DNA from 4 places in the Burkholderia sp. MR1-5-21 genome. Region 2 is predicted to be linked to each of the others. Evidence: predicted binding sites of a transcription regulator. Region 2 holds the regulator's gene; each other region holds the start of a gene.
The links. Region 2 encodes FNR, which switches genes on or off when oxygen is low (the NO sensors DNR and NnrR bind a similar motif). Its sites were predicted from a motif close to TTGATNNNNATCAA; they were not measured.
Positions count from the first base shown of each region.

Region 1: ACV229_RS18615 (universal stress protein) is a predicted target of FNR. The motif match lies at 2,914-2,927, and genes of this name have one in related genera.
Region 3: ACV229_RS01665 (universal stress protein) is a predicted target of FNR. The motif match lies at 4,130-4,143, and genes of this name have one in related genera.
Region 4: ACV229_RS01690 (universal stress protein) is a predicted target of FNR. The motif match lies at 3,524-3,537, and genes of this name have one in related genera.

Region 1 covers NZ_JBSAXD010000012.1:228,593-233,858, reverse strand. The annotation lists gene ACV229_RS18630 (hemerythrin domain-containing protein) at 1-200, opposite strand, end outside; gene ACV229_RS18625 (NnrS family protein) at 337-1,530, opposite strand; gene ACV229_RS18620 (zinc-dependent alcohol dehydrogenase family protein) at 1,818-2,858, opposite strand; gene ACV229_RS18615 (universal stress protein) at 2,995-3,834, shown strand; gene ACV229_RS18610 (universal stress protein) at 3,926-4,426, shown strand; gene ACV229_RS18605 (universal stress protein) at 4,423-5,256, shown strand.
Region 2 covers NZ_JBSAXD010000004.1:12,297-17,562, forward strand. The annotation lists gene epsC (serine O-acetyltransferase EpsC) at 1-54, opposite strand, end outside; gene ACV229_RS06685 (hypothetical protein) at 205-438, opposite strand; gene ACV229_RS06690 (DUF3005 domain-containing protein) at 714-1,124, shown strand; gene ACV229_RS06695 (hypothetical protein) at 1,332-1,607, opposite strand; gene ACV229_RS06700 (universal stress protein) at 1,729-2,196, shown strand; gene fnr (fumarate/nitrate reduction transcriptional regulator Fnr) at 2,357-3,103, shown strand; gene ACV229_RS06710 (LysR family transcriptional regulator ArgP) at 3,214-4,107, opposite strand; gene ACV229_RS06715 (LysE/ArgO family amino acid transporter) at 4,209-4,829, shown strand; gene ACV229_RS06720 (aldo/keto reductase) at 5,163-5,266, shown strand, end outside.
Region 3 covers NZ_JBSAXD010000001.1:390,197-395,462, forward strand. The annotation lists gene ACV229_RS01640 (zinc-dependent alcohol dehydrogenase family protein) at 1-417, opposite strand, end outside; gene ACV229_RS01645 (DUF3562 domain-containing protein) at 398-652, opposite strand; gene ACV229_RS01650 (hypothetical protein) at 801-944, shown strand; gene ACV229_RS01655 (hypothetical protein) at 1,484-1,915, shown strand; gene ACV229_RS01660 (BON domain-containing protein) at 2,248-2,898, opposite strand; gene ACV229_RS01665 (universal stress protein) at 3,025-3,960, opposite strand; gene ACV229_RS01670 (amino acid permease) at 4,262-5,266, opposite strand, start outside.
Region 4 covers NZ_JBSAXD010000001.1:397,718-402,983, reverse strand. The annotation lists gene ACV229_RS01705 (lysozyme inhibitor LprI family protein) at 52-453, shown strand; gene ACV229_RS01700 (response regulator) at 578-1,225, opposite strand; gene ACV229_RS01695 (sensor histidine kinase) at 1,222-3,333, opposite strand; gene ACV229_RS01690 (universal stress protein) at 3,678-4,166, shown strand; gene ACV229_RS01685 (serine endopeptidase) at 4,377-5,266, shown strand, end outside.

The DNA of each region.
Region 1 (5,266 bases), on a different contig from region 2:
GTCTTTGCGCCATTGCCGAGCAGTTCGACGAAGCGCTGCATGCCCGAAATGATGGTCGACAGCTGCTGGTGTTCCCTGAGGATGGACTGTACGGCGCTCGCTTCCGGCGCTTTCATATCGAACCTCTCACGCGTGGACGCGCCGCCGCGGCGGTCGCGTTGTTTGAAGCATGGCTCCCGCGATACGCCGTTCTTCAACATGTGCGCAACAGAGTCCATGCAAAAAATATAGCGGGCCCAACGCGCGTCCGAATGATTTGCATCAACGGAGAACCTGCCATCATCGGAACAGGTCGGTTCGCTTCCGGCGGCGGTCGATCAACCCGCACGCCCGCCGTCAATCCGCACGTTCGTCGGCCCTCGCCGAGATCAGAAACGGGAAGTAGTGAATCGCGTATGCGGTAAAGGCCACGATCCAGCAGGCACCGGAAGCGTCGATCCAGAATCCGTACGGAACGCCCGGGACGAGCGGCCCGAATGCCCGCAGGCTGACTGCGCCGACCATCAGCCAATAGCACAGCTGCTCCCAGGGCCCCGCAACGAGTGTACGTCCGGTATGGCCGAGCGCGGTACGCGTGATCATCGCGATGATCGCGCCGCCGATCGCCCCGACCGTCAGCGCGTGCATCGCCAGCGAATGCGGGATGATGCCCGCAGCCGACAGCGCAAGCATCGCGAATCCGACGGGAATCCACAGGCAGGACACGTGCAGGATCCAGATGATCGGCCGATTGCCGACGCGCCACGACCGCCACCCGATGATGCGGATCACGTGCAGCAGCATCGTTGCGCACGCAGCGGGGATCAGGATCACGCCGGGAACGCCGAGCGCGTCCGCGATCAACGTCAGCGCGACCGCCGGCGCGGCGCTCGCATCGACGAACCGGACACGTCGGACCGTGAAACCCGGAATCGCGTTCATCGTGAACATGGGCACGATGCGGCCGGTAATCACCGCGACGAAGAACACGACCAGTCCCGTTGCTGCGTACGCCGTACGCAGCGCAAGGTCCACTCGATCCGTCGCGACATACAAGTGAAATAACGCGTTCAATCCGCCGAACAACGCGAGCGCCACGGGCAGGAACACGTTGTGCCGGTTCTTCACGGAGATCAGCACGCGCAGCAGCACGATTGCCGTGATCGGCAGGAACAGCGAGTCGACGACGGCAGCAAGCGTCTCCGGGCCGGTCCAGACCAGCAGCCGCCCGGCTGCCCAAAGCAGCCAGAGCGCGGCAAGCGACGGGCCTCGCAACGTCTCGCGCGACGTCCAGGCGCGCACGGCAGTCAGCAGGAAACCGACGACGATCGCCGCGACGAAACCGAAGATCATCTCGTGCACATGCCACATCAGCCCTGTCAGCGGTGCCGCGCGTCCGGCGACCGGCACGCCGTGCCATGCGGCCAGCCAGACCGCCAGCGCAACGCTGCCGAACAACGCGCCGCCCAGGTAGAACGGCCGCAGCCCCAGTTGCAGCAGCGGCTGCGTGTCGGGCGACGACGGTGCCCTCATCGGTTCGCTGATCTTCATGTTTCTCTCCGGCGGCGGATGGTTCTGCAATTCATCCTAGCCCCACGCCGTCGAATATGGCTGGTTTCCATACGGTCCGCAGTGGCATCGTGCGAATGCATGATCTGCGTCAAGCCCCCGTACCGCATGCCGCGCGTACCCGTGTATCTCGACAGCCCGATGGTGATCATTGGCCGATTACGAGGAAATCCTGCAATGGCTACGGACGAACACGCAGCACCGTCACCGTGATGGCGGGCGCGCGGAGCAAACGTCGAGCGCCTGCTCCGCAGCCTGCTGCCCGGCACTCACGCAACTTCGATGATGACCTTCAGCGCATGCGTATCCGCGGCGTGACTGAATGTGTCGTATGCCCGCTCGACGTCGTCGAGCGAGAAGCGGTGCGTGATGAGTTGCTTCGGATCGAGCCGCCCCGATCGTACGGTTTTCAGCAGCATCGGCGTGCTGACCGTATCGACGAGCCGGGTCGTGATCGCGATATTGCGATCCCACAGCTTCTCGAGGTGCAGGTCCGCCTTCACGCCATGCACGCCGACGTTCGCGACGACCCCGCCCGGCGCGACGATCGACGTGCACATCTCGAACGTCGCCGGGATCCCGACCGCCTCGATCGCGCAATCGACACCGACCCCATCGGTCAGCTTCATCACTTCCGCGACCGGATCGCCGGCACGGCCGTCGATGCCCTCGGTCGCGCCGAAGCGCCGTGCGACGTCGAGCCGGTTGCGGTCCGGGTCGATCATGATGATCTGCGCGGGCGAATAGAACTGCGCGGTCAGCAACGCCGCGAGCCCGATCGGGCCAGCGCCGACGATCGCGACCGAGCAGCCCGGCTGCACCTTGCCGTTCAGCACGCCGCATTCGAATCCGGTCGGCAGGATGTCGGACAGCATCACAAGCGCGTCCTCGTCCGCACCGGGCGGAATCCGGTACAGGCTCGTCGGCGCGTGCGGAATCCGCACGAACTCGGCCTGCGTGCCGTCGATCCGGTTTCCGAGGATCCAGCCGCCGGTCGTACAGTGCGAATACAGGCCGCGGCGGCAGTATTCGCATCGGCCGCACGACGAGATGCAGGAAATCAGCACGTGATCGCCCGCCTTCAGCGTGTCGACCGCCGCCCCGACCCGCTCGACGATTCCGACGCCCTCATGACCGAGGATGCGGCCCGGCTCGCATGTCGGTACATCGCCCTTGAGGATGTGCAGGTCGGTACCGCAGATCGTCGTGCGTGTCATCCGGACGATCGCGTCGGTCGGCGCCTGCAGTTCCGGCATCGGCCGCTGGTCGAGCGCCTTGTGTCCGGGGCCGTGATATACGAGTGCTCTCATTTCGTTTTCTCCATGCGCGACCGCTTCACTGTGCAGCCACCACGCGCAGGCGCCGTTGATCTGAGTCAAGCGTGCGGAAAGCCTGCTTCGTAGACTCATCTGCACTGACGGATCTCCCGTCGACGGAGCGATCGCGATGAGCTACAAGAGCATAGTCGTGCACCTCGATACGAGCGGCCACAACCATTCGCGCCTCGAATTGGCATTGCGGCTCGCGCGGCAATTCGACGCACATCTGACCGGCGTGTTTGCGATCCATACGCCTGAGCCGACTTCGTTTTACGTGATGGCCGGTTCCGCCGACTACTTCCGCGAACAGCGGCAACGGCGCGACGAACGGCAAGCCGCGCTCGAGCGCCTCTTTCATGCGGAATCCATGCGCGCGAAGGTGTCCAGCAACTGGATTTCCGCCGACGCTCGCGCAAACACCGCGGTGCCGCATCACGCGCGCCATGCGGATCTCGTGATTGCCGGGCAGAGCGACCCGAACGACCCCGAGACGTTCATCGACGATCAGTTCGCGGAGAACCTGGTGCTGTCCGCGGGTCGCCCGGTGCTGTTCGTGCCATACGCCGGGAACTTCCGGACGATCGGCGAGCGTGTGCTCATTGCATGGGACGGCAGTCGCGAGGCCGTGCGCGCCGCGCATGACGCGATACCGTTCCTCAGGCATGCGAAACGCACGACCGTCGTCGCCGTCACCAACGGCAGCGAAGAAGCGGCCGGCATCCGTATCCCCGGCGCCGATGCGGCGCTGATGCTGGCCCGTCATGCGCCCGCCGTCGACGTACTCGACATCAGCGGCGACGCCGATGAATCGGTCGGCGACACGCTGCTGTCACGCGCATACGAAACCGGCACCGACTTGCTCGTGATGGGCGCCTACGGACACACGCGCTGGCGCGAGCTGCTGATGGGCGGCGCGACACGCACCGTTCTCGCGTCGATGACGCTGCCGGTGCTGATGTCGCACTGAGCGAACCGAGCGCCCCGCTTGATCCAGATCAGCGCGATCTCCGCACGCGCGCCGAAGATGAACATGTGTCATCCTGATCAACGGAATCGCCATGTACTCGAATATCCTCGTCGCACTTGACGGCAGCGAAACAGCGTCCCAAGCACTCGATGCCGCACTGACGCTCGCGTCCCGGACCGGTGCACGGTTGACGCCCGTCTACGTCGTCGATTTTCTGGTGCCTGCCTACGATGTGGCCGGCTACGATCCATCGATCCTGATCGACGCATTCCGCAAGGAAGGACTGCGCGTTGCCGATGACGCCGCTAACCGCATGGCCGCCCTCGGCGTGCCGGGGACGCCGCAGATCATCGATACCGATCCGGGCGAAGACGTCGCGGAGCGCATCCTGGCTTTTGCCCGGCAGACGGGCGCCGATCTGATCGTCATGGGAACGCACGGCCGACGCGGCTTCCGGCGCGTCCTGCTGGGCAGCGTTGCCGAACGGGTGCTGCGCGGCGCGACGCGCCCCGTGTTGATGATTACGGCGCACGGTGCACCGTCGCATGCCGCCGAAACAGCCGTGACCTCGACCGAAAAGGAGCCGTCGTGAACTACAAGACCTTGCTCGTCCATCTCGACGACAGCCGGCGCTGCAATGCGCGCATCGACCTCGCACTCGATCTCGCCGGACGCTGGAACGCGCACCTGATCGGTCTCTACGTGGTTTGCCAGGACATGTTCGAGCCGTTGCGGCGTCCGGACGAACCGCTGAAGCTCGCCGTGTACGAACGCCTGTGCGAGGAGCGCCGGACGCAGGCCGAGGAGCGCTTCCTCGACGCGGCCGAACGCGCGGGACGCAGCGTCGAGTGGCGCGCGCCCGCCGGCCCCGCGACCGAAGCCGCGATACTGCATGCGCGTCATGCGGATCTCCTGGTGCTCGGCCAGCTGGATCCTCAGGATCGCTTGACATACATTGCGCGTCATTTCGTCGACGACGTGGTGACGGGCAGCGGGCGGCCGGCCATCGTCGTGCCGTACGCCGGGGTGGTGCGCAGCCTTGGCGAGAATATTCTTGTCGCCTGGGACGGTGGCCGGGAGGCGGCCCGCGCGGTTGCCGACGCGCTGCCCCTGCTGGAGCACGCCCGTTTCGTTACCGTCGAAACGGTGGAGCGCGGGCATCCGGATCCGGACAAGACGCCCGCAGGCATCGATGTTGCCGCTTACCTCGAGCGTCACGGCGTTCGTGCGTCCATTTCGACGACACCGCGCGAAGCGGGCATCGGCACGGGTGTGACGCTGCTCAATCGGGCCAGCGACCTGCATGCCGACCTGCTCGTCATGGGCAATTACAGCCACACCCGGATGCACGAGCGTGTGCTCGGCGGCGCTACGCGAACGATCCTCGAAACCATGACGGTGCCGGTGCTGATGTCGCATTGACCCACGCATC
Region 2 (5,266 bases):
CAAACCGGCAACGATCTCTTCGAGGCCCCAATGACGCGAAAACGATTTCGACATATGCAAAGCAGGCGGCCTGCGCAACCGGCGCACGACCGCGAATAAAAGTGACGGGTTTGCCAAGATTACCGCGTTTTTCAACCGGGGGCCGTGTGCGGCGGATCGGCCGAACGGTCAACGTCGGGCCAACATCGGCGTACGCCGTCCGCGTCAGATCGTGACGCTGCTCGCGTCGATCCAGCGCACCGCCCAGTCGCGCGCGTGCGCGATCGCGGCGCCTTCGTCGTTGAACTGGAGTTCCGACGGAAAGAAACGATTCGCGACGAGTTCCCCGTCGCTCGATCGCGAGATCACGACGTAGGGTTTGAACAAACCGCCGTCGGCGCGCGCAGGCGCGCAATTCAACAGATAACCGCGATGCGTGAATGCAGTTGTCGCTTGCATGAGTCCGCCACCTTAAGTCCCTTGTTTCTTGTCGACGTCACGTCTGTAAGGGTGCTGGCGCCCTGGTGCGGGCGGAAGCGGCGATACTGCGTCCCCTGTCGCCGCTTCGTAGGAAAAGAATCATACTCTGTAGAAAACGCCTCTTCTAGCTGAAATAAATCACGACAAATCAGCGCGCGCGGCGCGGCCGCGGCGACCGCCCGCGCGCCTTTTCCCGTCGTGTCCGGAACGGGACTTGCTTCGATCCGGAGAGCTTCGCCGCCAGGAGATTCGCGATGGAATCGTCTGCACAAACGCGGTCCGCGCATCCGCGCAGCATCGAGTTGTACAACGAGGACACGCACGACAGCACGGTCGACACCGACGGCAAGAACCGCGAAGCAGCACGCCTCGCGCGCGGCGAACCGATCTCGCCCGATCAGGTGACGACCAGCAATGCGACGCTCGACAACGCGATGCCCGAATCCAAGGACGGCCTCGCCGGCTACGACAGCCGGCCGGGCGGCAATCATCCGGCGTTCGCGCTGCGCACCGGCTACGTGATGATCGAAAAAGGATTCGACGCGCCGCCCCCGGTCGGCGACGAAATGCTCGGCATCGTGCATCGGATGTACGGCAGAGAACATTGGCCCGGCCACGCACGACGGCCCGAACGCGTGATCGAACTGACGACTGTGCCGCGCTAGCCGCGGCGTTTGAAGCGATCGTTTGCGAGGCGGCGTTCGCGCGTTGCCGTGCACAGGCAACGCGCGAACGCAAGCGCGCGTGATCGCAGCTTCGTCCGCCACAGCAGACGCTTTGCAATATCGGGCAGCGGTTCGACCGGCGTTGCGTGTCGCTCGCCTCGTGTCACGAAGCCACCGTCCAGGTATCGTGACGTGCGCCGAGACGCGTCACACCATGCCGCCCCACGCGACACTGCACTGCATTGACCGTTCCTTCCGGCCGTGGCTTTCCGCATCCGTTCCCTGCCGCAACCATTCGACCTGCGCGCCGCTCAGCGATCGAAATCCATACATCGCTTGACCGAAATCACAGCACGTTTCATCGATTTCGCTTAAATGACGAAGAGCAGTCTTCGCCGACCGGACTGTCGCACGAACGCGTGTGCGCCATGCACGTAGCGCCGCGCGATGCACCGCCTGCTCGGCCGCAACCGATGCCCACATTGCGACGCATGCCTTGTCCGCACTGCAAAGTCGCCGGCATTCGTTTACTCTGCCTCGCAGCAGTACGCCGCTCAACCGGCCATTCGGCCAGCTTCTCTTCAACCCGCCTCTCGGAGACACTATGTACAAGCGTATCCTGGTTGCCGTCGACGGCAGCGACACTTCCCGCCACGCGTTCGATGCCGCGCTTGCGCTCGCGCAATCGCATGGCGCGGAGCTGCAGCCGTTCTACGTCGTCGAGAATGCCGCGATCTACTACAACGTGCCCGGTTACGATCCCTCCGTGCTGCGCGACCAGCTCCTCGCGCAGGGCAACGACCTCGCCAAGGAATTCGCGCAGCGCATGCAGGCGGCCGGCGTGAAGGGTGAAGCCAAGCTCGCCGAAGCATCGTCGCTCGCCGATGTCTCGTCGCTGATCCTCGACGGCGCGAACGCATTCGGCGCCGACCTGCTCGTGCTCGGCACGCACGGCCGCCGCGGCTTCCGCCGGCTCGTGCTCGGCAGCATCGCCGAGCAATGCGTGCGGCACGCATCGCTGCCCGTGCTGCTGATTCCGGCAGCCGCGCACACCGACGAGCAAGCGAGCTGACCGGCGGGCGGCGGGCGCACGCAGCAGGCGGCGCCGGCCGCCGGAAAAGTGCGCGACGGCGAGCGACGAGGGTGCGGCGGATCGCGACGTTTTGTCACCCGACAGCGGCAACTTGCGGTGGGACAATGATTCCGTCGATTCAACGCCGGAGAAGATAACCATGTTGACGCCCGTCGCCACTCGCACTGCCACTTCGCCTCACGTCGGCAGTTGGGCTCCCCGCCAGGCTGCGCACTGCTCGTCGTGTGCGATGCGCCACCTGTGCATGCCGCAGGGCCTGGCACCCGAAGCGCTCAGCCGCCTCGAATCCGTCATCTGCGCCGCGCGCGCCGTGAAGCGCGGCGAAGCGCTGTTCCGCGAAGGCGACGCATTCGACAACCTGTATGCAGTGCGTTCAGGTTCGCTGAAGACCGTCGCAACGCGCCACGACGGCCGCGAGCAGGTCACCGGCCTGCATCTCGCGGGCGAAGCGCTCGGCCTCGACGGCATCTGCGACGACACGCATCCGCGCACCGCGGTCGCGCTCGAAGACAGCTCCGTTTGCGTGATCCCGTACAGCGCACTCAAGGCGCTGTGTTCCGAAGCTGGCTCGATGCAGTTGCGCATGCACAAGCTGATGAGCGAGCAGATCGTGCGCGAAACGTCGCAGACGATGCTGCTCGGTTCGCTGAACGCCGAAGAGCGCGTAGCCGCGTTCCTGCTCGACGTGTCGTCGCGGTACCTGAAGCGCGGCTATTCGCCGACGGAATTCAACCTGCGGATGACGCGCGAGGATATCGGCAGCTACCTCGGCATGACACTCGAGACGGTCAGCCGCACGCTGTCGAAGTTCCAGAAGCGCGGCCTGATCGAGATGCACGGGCGTCTCGTGCATATCGTCGATTTCGACGGCCTGCATCACCTCTGATGCGCAGTCCGGCGCGCGCGACACGCGTGCCGCCGGCCACGCCAAATCGGCCCCGCGTTGCGGGCCATGTCCCCCGCCCGCAACGCGGTGCCCTCGCCCGGCCGCCCGCCTCAATCGAGAAACAGCGCGGCGCGCGCCTTGAGCGCCGCGCTGAAATCGTCGAGCCAGCCGATCGACAGGCGCCAGCTCTGCCAGTACAGCTCGATGTCGACGGTGCGTCCCGCCGACATGTCGACGAGTTCGCCCGCCGCCAGCTGGCGGTCGACCATCCGGTCCGGGCACATCCCCCATCCCAACCCCGTCTCGCACGCGCGCAGATAGCCGGCGACGTGCGGTATCCAGTGTTGCGGCGGATCGAGGTCCGCGCGCGTCACGCGCCGGATGAAGCGCGCCTGCAACCCGTCCTTCGGATTGAACATCACGCACGGCGCGCGGCGCAGCGACTCGCGATTGATCCCCGCGCTGAAATAGCGCGCATGAAACTCCGGCGAACACACGGCGCGATAGCGGATGCACCCGAGCCGCGTCGAGCGGCAGCCCTGGATCGGCTCCGCCTGCGCGGTCACCGCCCCCTGCACGCTGCCGTCCCGGATCCGCGCCGCCGTGTAGTCCTGGTCGTCGATCACGAGATCGAGCAGCGTCTCGCGCTCCGCGCAGAACGGCCCCACCGCGTCGATGAACCACGTCGCGACGCTGTCGTCGTTGACCGCGACGCGCAGCGTCGGCCAGTCCGCCGCGAGCGCGCCGGGCAATGCGGGCATCCGACCGGACAGCTCCGCCTCGAGGAACTGCACGCGCTCGGTGTGGCGGCACAGCAGCGCGCCGGACGTCGTCGCGACGCACGGCTGCCCGCGCTTGACGAGCACGCTGCCGACCCGCTCCTCGAGCAGCTTCACGCGCTGCGACACCGCCGACGGCGTGACGTTCAGCTCCTTCGCTGCGCGCTCGAACGAGCCGTGCCGGATCACGGCCGCGAGCGCATCGAGCAATGCATAGTCGAGCATCAGTTTTCCTTAATCCACATTAGGCGATTTAGCTTTTCTTAGCTCCGCCGACCCTGCAGACTAGCGCTACCCGAATCATCCGTCTACTGCTCGCAATCATCATGAACTGGATCGCTTTTTCGCACGGCGCGGCACTTTGCGCGTCGCTCATCGTCACCATCGGCGCGCAGAACGCCTTTGTGCTGCGCCAGGGCATCATGCGCTCGCACGTCGGCAAGGTCGTGCTGCTCTGCGCGCTGTCCGACATGATCCTGATCGGCGCCGGCGTCGGCGGCGCGTCGGTGCTCGTCGAACGCTATCCGACCTTCGTCCACGCGGTGCTGTACGTCGGCCTCGCGTATCTCGCATGGTTCGGTCTCAGTGCGCTGCGCCGCGCGCTGAAGCCCGGCCATGCAACGCTCGACGTCCGCGGCGACGCGGTCGCGCCGCCGCAGCAAGGCGCGCTCGCAATCGTGCTGATGACGCTCGCGTTCACGTGGCTCAACCCGCACGTCTATCTCGATACGTTCCTGCTGATCGGCACGGCCGGCGCACGCGAACCGGAAGGCGCGCGGCTCGCGTTCGCGATCGGCGCGATGACGGTCAGCATCGTGTGGTTTCTCGGCCTCGGCTACGGCGCGCGGATGCTCGCGCCGTGGTTCCGCCGCGCGGTCGCCTGGCGCGTGCTCGACGGCGCGATCGGCAGCATGGTGCTGTTCATGGCGGCCGTGCAACTGCGGTGACAGGCACGCGTGATCCGTCCCGGCGCTCTGCATGGCTGCGGGCGCCGGTGCGCGAGACCGTCTTTCCCCGACAACCACGCCATTCACCGGCCGGCGGCCCATCGCCGATCGATTGCGCAGTCAGCATCGCCGGCAGGTGACCGCCCGTCCGTCATCCTGTACGCAATGTCCACCATTGCGACGCGCGGCAGCGACGATCGGGCCCCCATCCCGAGAATCACGCCGGCCGCGCCGGCAAAAACGCATCCTCCGCGGAACCACCGCGCGCCAGCCACCGTCTGAACCGAACCGACGTATCCTGATTTTTTCCCAACGCAGTTTTCGGAGATGAAGATGGCACTACGCTCACTCGGCACGTCAGACATCCAGGTATCGCCACTCGCGTTCGGCGGCAACGTATTCGGCTGGACCGTCGATGAGGACGCATCGTTCTCGCT
Region 3 (5,266 bases), on a different contig from region 2:
GTCGTCATAGCCGGCCGGCAGCCGCAGGCAATAGCGCGCGTCGGCGACCGTGCGTTCCGCATAGCCGCCGTCGATCGTATAGCCGGTGAAGCCGGGTGCGTCGCACAGGTTCTCGCGGCCGGCAGCGCAATACGCGCAATGGCCGCACGTGTGGCCGAGCCACGGCACGCCGACCCGTTCGCCGACCTCGAAGCCGCTTGCGCCGGGCCCCAGCGATGCAACCATGCCGACGATCTCGTGCCCGGGAATCAGCGGACGCTTCGGCGCCGTCAGGTCCCCGTCGACGACATGCAGATCCGTGCGGCAGACGCCGCACGCATGGACATCGATCAGGATCTGCCCCGCGCCGGGCGACGGGTCGGGCAGTTCGCGCAGTGTCAGACGCGGCGAACGGCCGTCATAGACGGCGGCTCGCATGAACGTCGGGCGCCGCGGGCTGATCGCCTGGCGTCTCCTTGGCGGCATCGTCGTCGAGTTGCCGCATCCGGTCGCGCAGATGCCGGATCGCGAACACATGGATGTAATCGTGCACGCGTGCCTCGGAGGAAAGCGCGCGTACTTCATCATCGATCATCTTGCGCAACTGGTCGGCGCCGATCGAACGCTGGGCGGCAGCTTCGGCAAGCGACTCGAACAAATTGTCCTGTGACATCGACGGACTCCCTCGTGTCGAAACAAAGGTGGATGTGTCTTTAGCGTAAAGACCAACGCGCGAAGCGACGTGCGTGGCACCGCAGCGCCCTTGCGCTGCGTCAACAACCGCTCGCGCGGCGAGCGGCGCCCGACGGAAAGCGGGCTTCATGATCCTCAGACGGATCGACAGCTACCTGACCGGTGCGGATGCACTCGCGTCGCACCGGTTATTCGACGAAAGGACACGCTTCCCCGAAAGCGCGGCGCCGACGCGCGAGCAAGTCGTGGACGTGCATCTGCGGTCGGCGTAAAAGGCAAAGTAGACTGGACGAAACTCGTCGTCAAGCGGCTTGCGCAATGTATCGCTCGCTGAAAAATGCGTGCGGCGATAATGCCCGCGCGGGCGTCATGCGGCGTGTTGCATGACGCGCAAAGGACAGCGGCACGCACCCGGCCGAACCTTGCGACGCATGCGTCCGGCACACGAAAACGGCACATGGCTGGCCACGCGCGATCGGCACGCGTGCGAGCGCTTGATCGCGAAAGCGCGACCGAAGAGCGGCAACGGGAAGGCCGCACGCAGCGGCTCGGAAACCCGAATCGGGTAAACATAGCCGCGCTCGCGCAAACGACGCGGAGCCCCGCCACACCGCGCTGCGGCGGCCTTCCGGCCGCGCGCGTGTCAGGAAATTCCTATAGGACGCCGGAATTCCTGACGCCTACTTCAGTTTGTACTGATTGGAAGCGCCCTGTTCGCACGCGATACTGTTGCCATGGACACACCGTTCATGCCGGGCCTCGCCCAGCCGGCCACGGAGCCGGCACGCGGGTCAGGCGCAGGAGACCAATCATGACTTATGGCACATTTCCGAACGACGACGGGAAACGCAGCGCGCCCCGTCAGTCGAACGCGGCAGCCGAACCCGCGCATGCGGCCGACGCGGCGTCCCGCGAGGATCTGGACGCGCTGCTCGCACTCGCCCGCCAGGCCGGGCTGCTCGTCACGCTCGACGGGCAGATCGGCCGCGAAAAGTATCAGAGCATTGCCGGATCCGTCGCCGCGTTGCAGCGCTTCGCCGCGGCGCTGCGGCAGCAGACGCTGTCCGCCGCCCCCGCGCCTGTGGCGCCGCGCCGGACGGCACGTGGCGGGCGCCCGCGCGTAAACCGGGGGCGCCGCTTTTCGCCATGCCGGAACTGTCCGCTCGAAACCGTGCGTCATCTCATCCACGTGCGACACGGCGTACGCCAGCGACGCCTCGCCCGACGGGCGTGTACCGCTTGAGCGGACGCATGTGGCCAGCGCGACACGTGGTTCGCGCTGCGCCTGCGACGTCGCGTGACAGTCGCGCCCAGCGGACCGGCTGAAGCGCCGCGCGCGTCGCCCATTCGATCCTGCCGCCAGCCACACCGGCATGCACGGCCCGGTGGTCCGGGTGTGCGCGCGCCGTCATCAAACATCAAACGATTCGAACCGGATACATACGAGGAAAAGCAGCAGCGCGGGGCCATCGCGAAGGCAGGAAAGCGGGCGGGGTGTCAGACACCCCGCCCGTCCTCCAAGGCAGCCGGACGACTGCCTACCCTCGTGCCAGAGAGTTCCTGACGGTGGCCGGACTACTCGACCACCAGGTTGTCGACGACCATGCGCACACCGGGCGCAGACCACGCCGCGCCACGCGCGACCTCGCGCTCCGCGTACGAGTCGACCTTGCCGTTCAGCGTCACCGTGCCGTCCTGCACGACGACTTCGAGATGGTTCGCCTCGCGCTCCGCATGACGCTGCATCGCCTGGCGGATCTTCGCGCCGATATCGTCGGCGACGACGTCGGCACCCACATCGAGCCGGTCCGATACGCCGGTGATCCCGCGCATCTGCGACACCGCGCGCAACGCGCGCTGCCGCTGGTAGCCCCAGTCGACATGGCCTGTCAGCGTGACCCAGCCCTTCTCGACCTGTAAGTGGATCGTTTCGTCGCGCAAGCCGTCGGTCCAGTGCAGTACCACGCGCACGGCTTTCGCGACGTCCTCGTCGGTATGGTGCTCGTCGTGCGGCAGATGCACGTCCAGATCGACGACGACGGCCTTCACGCCCGACACGCGATGCGCGGCGTGCTCGGCCGCGACCTTCTCCGCGAAGCTCGACGGATGGCCGGACAGCGTGACGACCCGGTCCTCGACCTCGACGCCGATCCGCGTCGCATCGACCGCGGGATCCCACGCGAGTTCGTCCTCGACATCCTGCTTCACCTGCCTGTCGGTTTTCATCGCCTGCTCCCGAACGACGGCGCGCTGCGCTAGCGAGCCGTCAGCCTCTCATGCGACACAATGCGCACTCTTTGACCCAGGTCAAACGACAGCCCGTTCGTCGTGCGCATCGCGGTCAATTACCGGTTAGTCCCCGCCGCGCACGAGCAGCACCGGCACTTCCGCGAGATGCGCGACCCGTCGGGCGACGCTGCCGATCAGCAGCGCCGCGAGCCCGCGCCGGCCATGCGTGCCGACGACCAGCAGCTCCGCGCGCCAATGCACGGCCTCGCGCATCAGCGCGTGCGCGACGTCGTCGCTCGTTGCATGGGTTTCGATGATGCCGCGCTTGGTCGGGTTCGCGCAGCGGTGAAACAGCGTCGCGACCTTGGCCAGCGCGTCCTCGCCCTCCGCGCGGTACGCATCCTCGAGCGCGCGCACGGGCACGATGTCCGTGAGCCGGATCGCCCGGTCGACGACGTACGCGGCGTACAGCAGCGTCGTCGGCGTCGCGAATTCGATGCCGACCTGAACCGCGTGCATCGACGGCTCGCTGCCGTCGACCGCGAACATGATCCGCTGCGGCGCCGTGTCGCTTTCGCGCTGGTAGCTCGCCGGCACGATCAGCAGCGCGCAACGCGCGCGCCGCATCAACTGGTCTGATACCGCGCCCTCGACAAGCCGCAGCAGCCCGTGATGCCGGTTCGCGCCGACGATGAGCACGTCCGCCTGCCAGGCGGCCGTATCCCACGCGAGCGTATCGGCCACCGTGCCGCCTGCGACCGACGCATCGAGAATGCCCTGCTCGACCTGGGCGCCCGTGTCCGCGAACGACGGCGCGATGCGGTCCAGCACGGCCTGTGCGTCGCCCATCATTTCGTCGCGCGCCGATGAGAGCAGCGCGTCGATCCTCGGAATGTCGGGCAGCATCAGGCGTGGATTGTCGATCACGCTGATGATTCGCAGCTGCATGCCGGGACGCAACAGCGTGCGCGCGTAGTGCGCCGCGTGCAGCGCTTCGGGCGCCGAATCGACGGCAAGCGCGACCCTGGAGATCGGTGGGCAGGTGTGGGCGGGCGGCATGGTGACGGCCTCCGTTGTGGCGCGTCGTCCCACAGGGACGACGCCGGAGCTTCGCACGGCAGCGGCGCGGCGGATCAGGCCGCCGGCGCACGGTCGCAGGCATCACCGGCGGCCGCGCGAAGCGCGGACAAGCGATGCCGACAGCATAGATCGTCGGGCCCGGCCCTGCATGATCGAGATCAAGCGGCTCGGCGGCGCGCCGCCGGCCGCGGAAAGCGGTCGCAAGCGCGGCCGCAGGGACGGCCGCAAGCGCAGCCGCGACGCGCGGCCGCCATGCACGGCCGCGCGTGGCTACGCATGCTCAAGACTTCGTCGAAACCTGCGCCACCGGCCGGTTCGCGTAGAACAGCAGGTACGCGAGCCCGAGCAGCACGATCCACACCGGCCCGATCACGAGCGCGACGCGCGTATCGGGCGTGAACGCCATCAGCACGACGACGAGCGCGAGGAACGCGAGCGCGACGAACGAGCCGAGCGGATAGAACGGCACGCGGATCGGCAGGCGCGCGATCTTGTCGGCCGACAGCGTGCGGCGGAAGCGCATCTGCGCGACCAGGATCACGCCCCACGTCCAGATCGCACCGAACGTCGACACTGACGTGAGCCACACGAACACGTGCTGCGGCGCGAGATAGTTGAGCAGCACGCCGACGAGCAGCAGCGCGACCGACACGGCCACCCCGTACACCGGCACGCCGTTGCGGTTCACGCGTCCGAGCACGCGCGGCGCCTGGCCCTGCTGCGCGAGGTTGTAGAGCATCCGCGCGGTGCTGAACAGGCCGCTGTTGCACGACGACAGCGCGGCCGTCAGAACGACGAAGTTGATGATGCCGGCGGCGGCCGGGATGCCGATCCGCGAGAACGTCATCACGAACGGGCTGCCTTGCGTGCCGATCTGGTTCCACGGGTAGATCGACATGATCACGAACAGCGCGCCGATGTAGAAGATCAGCACGCGCCAGAACACCGAGTTCACCGCCTTCGACAGCGATTTCTCCGGATTGCGCGCCTCGCCGGCTGTCAGCCCGAGCATCTCGACGCCCAGATACGCGAACATCACGATCGGCAATGCGCCGATCACGCCGGACCAGCCGTTCGGCATGAAGCCGCCGTGGGTCCACAGGTTCGAGATGCCGGTCGCGACGCCGCCGTTGCCGAGACCGAGCGTGATCATCAGCGCGCCGCCGACGATCATCAGCACGATCGTGACGATCTTGATCAGCGCGAACCAGAACTCGAATTCGCCGTACAGCTTCACCGCGACGAAGTTCACCGCGCCCATCGCCGACAGCCCGAGCAGCGCCCA
Region 4 (5,266 bases), on a different contig from region 2:
GGCTGGCCCGGCATCGTGTTCCACGACATCAACGAATAAAAAGGAGCGTCCATGCGTGTCTTGACCGGTCTGCTGTGCTCGTTGGCACTGGCGGCGAACGCCCATGCGCAGGCGAACTGCGCGAATGCATCCGATCAGGCGACGATGACGGCGTGCGCCGATCGCGCATACCGGAAATCCGATGACGAACTGAACCGCACCTATCAGGCCGTCACCGCGCGTTTGCGCGACAACGGTGCGCTCGGGGAGAAGCTCGTCACCGCACAGCGCGCATGGATTGAATACCGCGATGCCGAATGCGGCTTCTCGAGTGCGGGCGCAGCGGGCGGCAGCGTGTATCCGATGGTGGTCTCGACGTGCCTCGACGATCTGACGAAAGCGCGCACCGAGACGCTGCAGGGCTATCTGTCTTGCGAGGACGGCGACCTGGCCTGTCCGGTGCCGGCGAAATGAGCATGCGGCGTGAAGCGGGCGCGGGTGTCCGCTTCACGCCGCTTGCAGTGCGACGCTCGCCGCGCGTTGTGCGTCAGACTCGCCGTCGAACGTCGCCTTCGAACGTCGTCGTTACACGTCGCCGTTACACGTCGTCCGTTTCGTCGAGCAGCTTGTGCCGCATCGCGTAGCGTACGAGTGCGGCCTCGTGCGGCATCTGCATCTTCTCGAGGATCCGCGTCTTGTACGTGCTGACCGTCTTGGCGCTCACGCACAGCGCCTGCGCGATCTCGGTCAGCGTCTGCCCGGCGGCGATGCGGCGGAACACGTCGAATTCGCGGTCCGACAGCCGCTGGTGCGGCAGCGTCTCCGCGGGTTCGTTCAGGCTCTGCGCGAACTGCTCGGCCATCGCGAGGCTCACGTAGACGCCGCCCGACGCGACCTTCGTCACCGCGCCGACCAGCTCGGCGCTCGCGCTTTCCTTCGTCAGGTAGCCGGACGCGCCCGCGCGGAACGCGCGCACCGCGTATTGCTGTTCCGCATGCATCGTCAGCACCAGCACGCGCAGCGCCGGCTTTTCGTCCTTGATCTGCTTGATCAGTTCGACGCCGTTGCGGCCCGGCATCGACAGGTCGAGCACCAGCACCTGCGCGGGTGTCGAGCGCACGAGCGCGATCGTCGTCGGGCCGTCCCACGCTTCCCCCGCGACCTCGAAGTCGCTCGCGTTCTGCAGAATGTGCCGCAAACCGTCGCGCACGAGCGTATGGTCGTCGGCGATGAGCACCTTGATCATGTGTAGGTCGGTTCCTGTTGGATCGTGTTCAGTGGGAGCGCGACGGTGAGCGAGAAGCCGCGCGCGAGCGCGGTGTCGATCGTCACGCTGCCGCCCAGCATGTGCGCGCGTTCGCGGATGCCGATCAGCCCGAACGACTTGTCTTCGTGCGTCGGGCCGCCGGGCGCCGCGCCGCGGCCGTTGTCCGCGATGCGCAGCACGCAGAAGCCGCTCTCGACGTCGAGCGTCAGCGCAACCCGCGTCGCGTCAGCATGCCGCGCGACGTTGGTCAGCGCTTCCTGGACGATGCGGAACAGCGTCGTCGCGCCGGCGTTCGTGAAGGTGATGCCGCCCGTTTCGATGTGCCGCTCGACGTCGATTCCGTAGCGGTTCGTGAAATCGTTCGCGAGCCATTCGATCGCCGGCACGAGGCCGAGATCGTCGAGCATCACGGGCCGCAGGTCGGCCGCGATGCGCCGCACCGACGCGACCGTCGCGTCGATCAGCCGCCGCATGCCCTGAAGCTGGGTGAGCACGTCGTCGTCGGGCGCCGTGCCGTCGGACGCGTGCAGCCGGTTTTCGACGACCGACAGATCCATCTTCAGCGCGGTGAGCTGCTGCCCGAGGTCGTCGTGCAGCTCGCGTGCGATGCGGGATTTTTCTTCCTCGCGCACGTTCTGCAGGTTCGCCGACAGCTCGCGCAACTCCTCGCGCGACTGCTTGAGCGCGTTCTCCGCGCGCAGGCGTTCGGTGATGTCGCGCAGCATCACCGTGTAGAGCTTGCCGGATGCATCGCGGATCTGCGAGATCGACGCCTCGATCGGGAATTCCTCGCTGTTGCCGCGCAGCCCGAACAGCACGCGCTGGCGGCCCATCTGCCGCTCCGACACGCCCGTCACGCCGAACTGGTCGACGTGCTTCGCATGCGCGGCGCGGAACCGCTCGGGGATGAAGCGCGACAGCGGCGCGCCGATCGCTTCCATCGCGGAGACGCCGAACACCTGCTCGGCCATCGGATTGAAGATCACGATCGTCTGCTGTTCGTCGATCGTGATGATGGCCTCCATCGACGAGCGGATGATGCCCATCATCCGTGCTTCGTTGAGGATCCCGCGGCTGCGCGCGCCGAGGTCGGACATCGCCGCGAGCCGGCCGCGCGCCAGCGCGTGGACGAGCGCCGCGAGCGCCAGCGACGCCAAGAGGCCCGCCGCGAGCACGGTGCCGGCCGCGCGCTGCGCGCCCGTCGCACTCGGGCGGCCGTCGGTGGAATACGCGAGCGTCAGCGTGCTGCCGCCGAAGTTCAGCACGTCGGTCCGGCGCATCAGGTCGGGCGAGGCCAATGCTTCGTCGGTGGTCGATTCCGCGCTGAAGATCGGCTGCGGGTCGTCGTTGGCGCTGACCCGCAGGTCGATGCCGCGCTCCGCGTCGAGCGCGCGTTCGATCAGGCGCCGTGAGTTCAGCGCGGCGAACACGACACCGTCGATACCCCCGGCGACAGCGGAGCCGCTCGCGGCCGGCGCCGCCGCGCGCGGCGCGTCGCTGACCGGCAGGAACAGCGTGACGGCGCGCACGGCATCGTCGTCGGCGGGATGCACGCCGAGCGCGGCCTCGCCGGTCTGCACCGCGCGCCGCAACGATGCGGCGTCGGGCGCGCCGAAGCGGGCGACGGGCGAGGACGAGGCGGGCGCGCTGAGCGTTGCGACGGCGAGCGGCCCGTCCGGCGGCGCGGCGGTGCCCGCGAGCGCGTCGCGCACGGAGGCCGACAGCGGCGCGTAACCGAGCTGGCGAACCGGCGAATGGCCATTGTCGAGGTCGAGCGTGTCGACGTACTGCCGCCATTGCGCGGGCGTCGTTTGCGGCACGAGGCCGAGCGCGCCGCGCGCGCCTTCGAGCACGGTGACGCCGGCCTGCAGCTCGTGGCGCAGCATGGCCGTCACGTGCGCGGTGCGGCGTTCGAAGCGCGTATGGACGGCGCCTTGCCACTGCTCGCGCACGAGCAGCGCGACGCCCAGCGACACGATGGCGCCGGCGACGAACGCGACGACGCCGGCCGCGATCGGCTGGCGTAACATGGTTTGAAGACGCGATGGTACAACGGCATCACGCGTCTGGGTTCCGCTGGCGGTCATTTGCTGGCCACTCTGTCTCGAGGCCGCCCACGGCACTGGGGCGGCACGGGAAAATCGGGCGCGGCTGGCGCCCGACGCATGGCGGGATCTGTTTTCAAGACGAAATTGTGCGCGTTTTGCGCCTCCGATGTAAATGGGGTCGGCTGAAAATGCGGTGGCCGACCGCGCGCAACGGGGGCGTCGGCCGCGCTTGATGCGCGTCAACCGGCGCGCGGGTGCGCGGGGCCAGACTGATCGGGGGGCCGGCGAGGCCCGTTCGCATGTCCGTCATCGACGCGAACGGGCGCGGGGGCCGGCTGCGGGATGCAGGTTGCAATGCGAACGACCGTTGGGAGGTGCGAACCATGTACAAGCGGATTTTCGTCGCGCTCGACGACAGCGCCAGTGCGCGTCTGGCGCTGGATGAAGCCATCAGGATCGCGGCCGCGTCGGGCGGCGCGATCACGTGTGCGCATGTCGTCGAGCACAAGCAGCAGCTCGTCGACGTCGATGCGGGCTTCGCCGATACGCGGGACGTCGAACCGTCGTCGGCGGATGCGTTGACACACATGATCGACGATGCGAAGGCCGCGCTCGCCGAACGCAGCATCGCAGGCACGGTACGCGCGATCGATGCGTACGGCGAAGATGTCGCGGCGGTGCTGATGCGCACCGCGGCCGAGGCCGACGCGGACCTGATCGTGATGGGCACGAGCGGGCGGCACGGCTTGCGGCGTCTGCTGGTCGGCAGCGTCGCGGAATCGCTGCTGCGTGCGGCCGACCGGCCGGTATTGATGGTGCGGCACAGCGAAAAGGCGGCGGCGACACCGCCGGCTGCGGCGCCGGACGCATAACGGCAGCGGCAGCGGCAGGGCGCGCGCTGCGCGCGTCGTGCGCCGGTCAGGCGTTGTCGGACCGGTGCGGGCAGGCGCGCGCCGCCGCCCGCGAAACTTGCGCCGCGCCGCGCTCTTCTGGCAGCATCCGCTGGGTAGTCCATTTCCTTCAGCGCCGGACACACGGCCGATCGGACGCGCGTCGGGGCCGGCGTGCATGGAGCGCAGCAGATGACAATATCGACAAAGGGACTGCGGTTGGCCGAGGTCTGGTTTCAGCGCGCGCTGTGGATCATCGCGGTGGTGTTCGCGGGTTTCCTGATCGGGCTCGGCGGGCTGATCGTCGGCGACCTGCCGCGTGTCGAGCAGGCGCCGGACCGCGACACGTTCATCGACCAGCAGGCGGCCGCGCCGTTGCGCCAGACGCTCGCGAAGCTGGCGGCCGAGCAGACCGCGAACCGCGACGCGACCGAGCAGGCGTCGCTGCTGCTGACCGCCGCCGAGCAGGACACCCAGCAGGCGCGCGAAGCGTTCCGCGCGGTGATCGCCAGCCGCCACGCGACCGAGCGCGCCGAACAGGATCCGGCCGTCATCGCGCACGCGCATGCGCTCGAGGCGGCGACCCAGCGCGAACGCGACGCGCAGGCCCGCATCGGCACGCTGAAGCAGGCCGCGCAGGCACTCGACCGCCAGCAGGGGGCGACGCGGCAGGCATTGGCGGCACTCGACGACCAGGCGGACAGCAAGCTCGAAGCGGCGCAGCGCAAGCAGGAGCTGCGCGTGTTCGGCATCAGGCTGCTGTTCACGGTGCCGCTGCTGCTGATCGCCGGGTGGCTGTTCGCGAAGCAGCGCGGCAGCCGCTACTGGCCGTTCGTGTGGGGCTTCATCTTCTTCGCGCTGTTCGCGTTCTTCGTCGAGCTCGTCCCGTATCTGCCGAGCTACGGCGGGTACGTGCGCTACATCGTCGGCATCGTGCTCACGGTCGCGATCGGACAATATGCGATCCGCGCGCTGTCGCGCTATCTGGAGCAGAAACGCCGCGAGGAACAGCAGCCTGACCTGTCGCGGCGCGAGGCGCTCGACTTCGTGACCGCGTACGCGCGGATCGCGAAAAAAGTCTG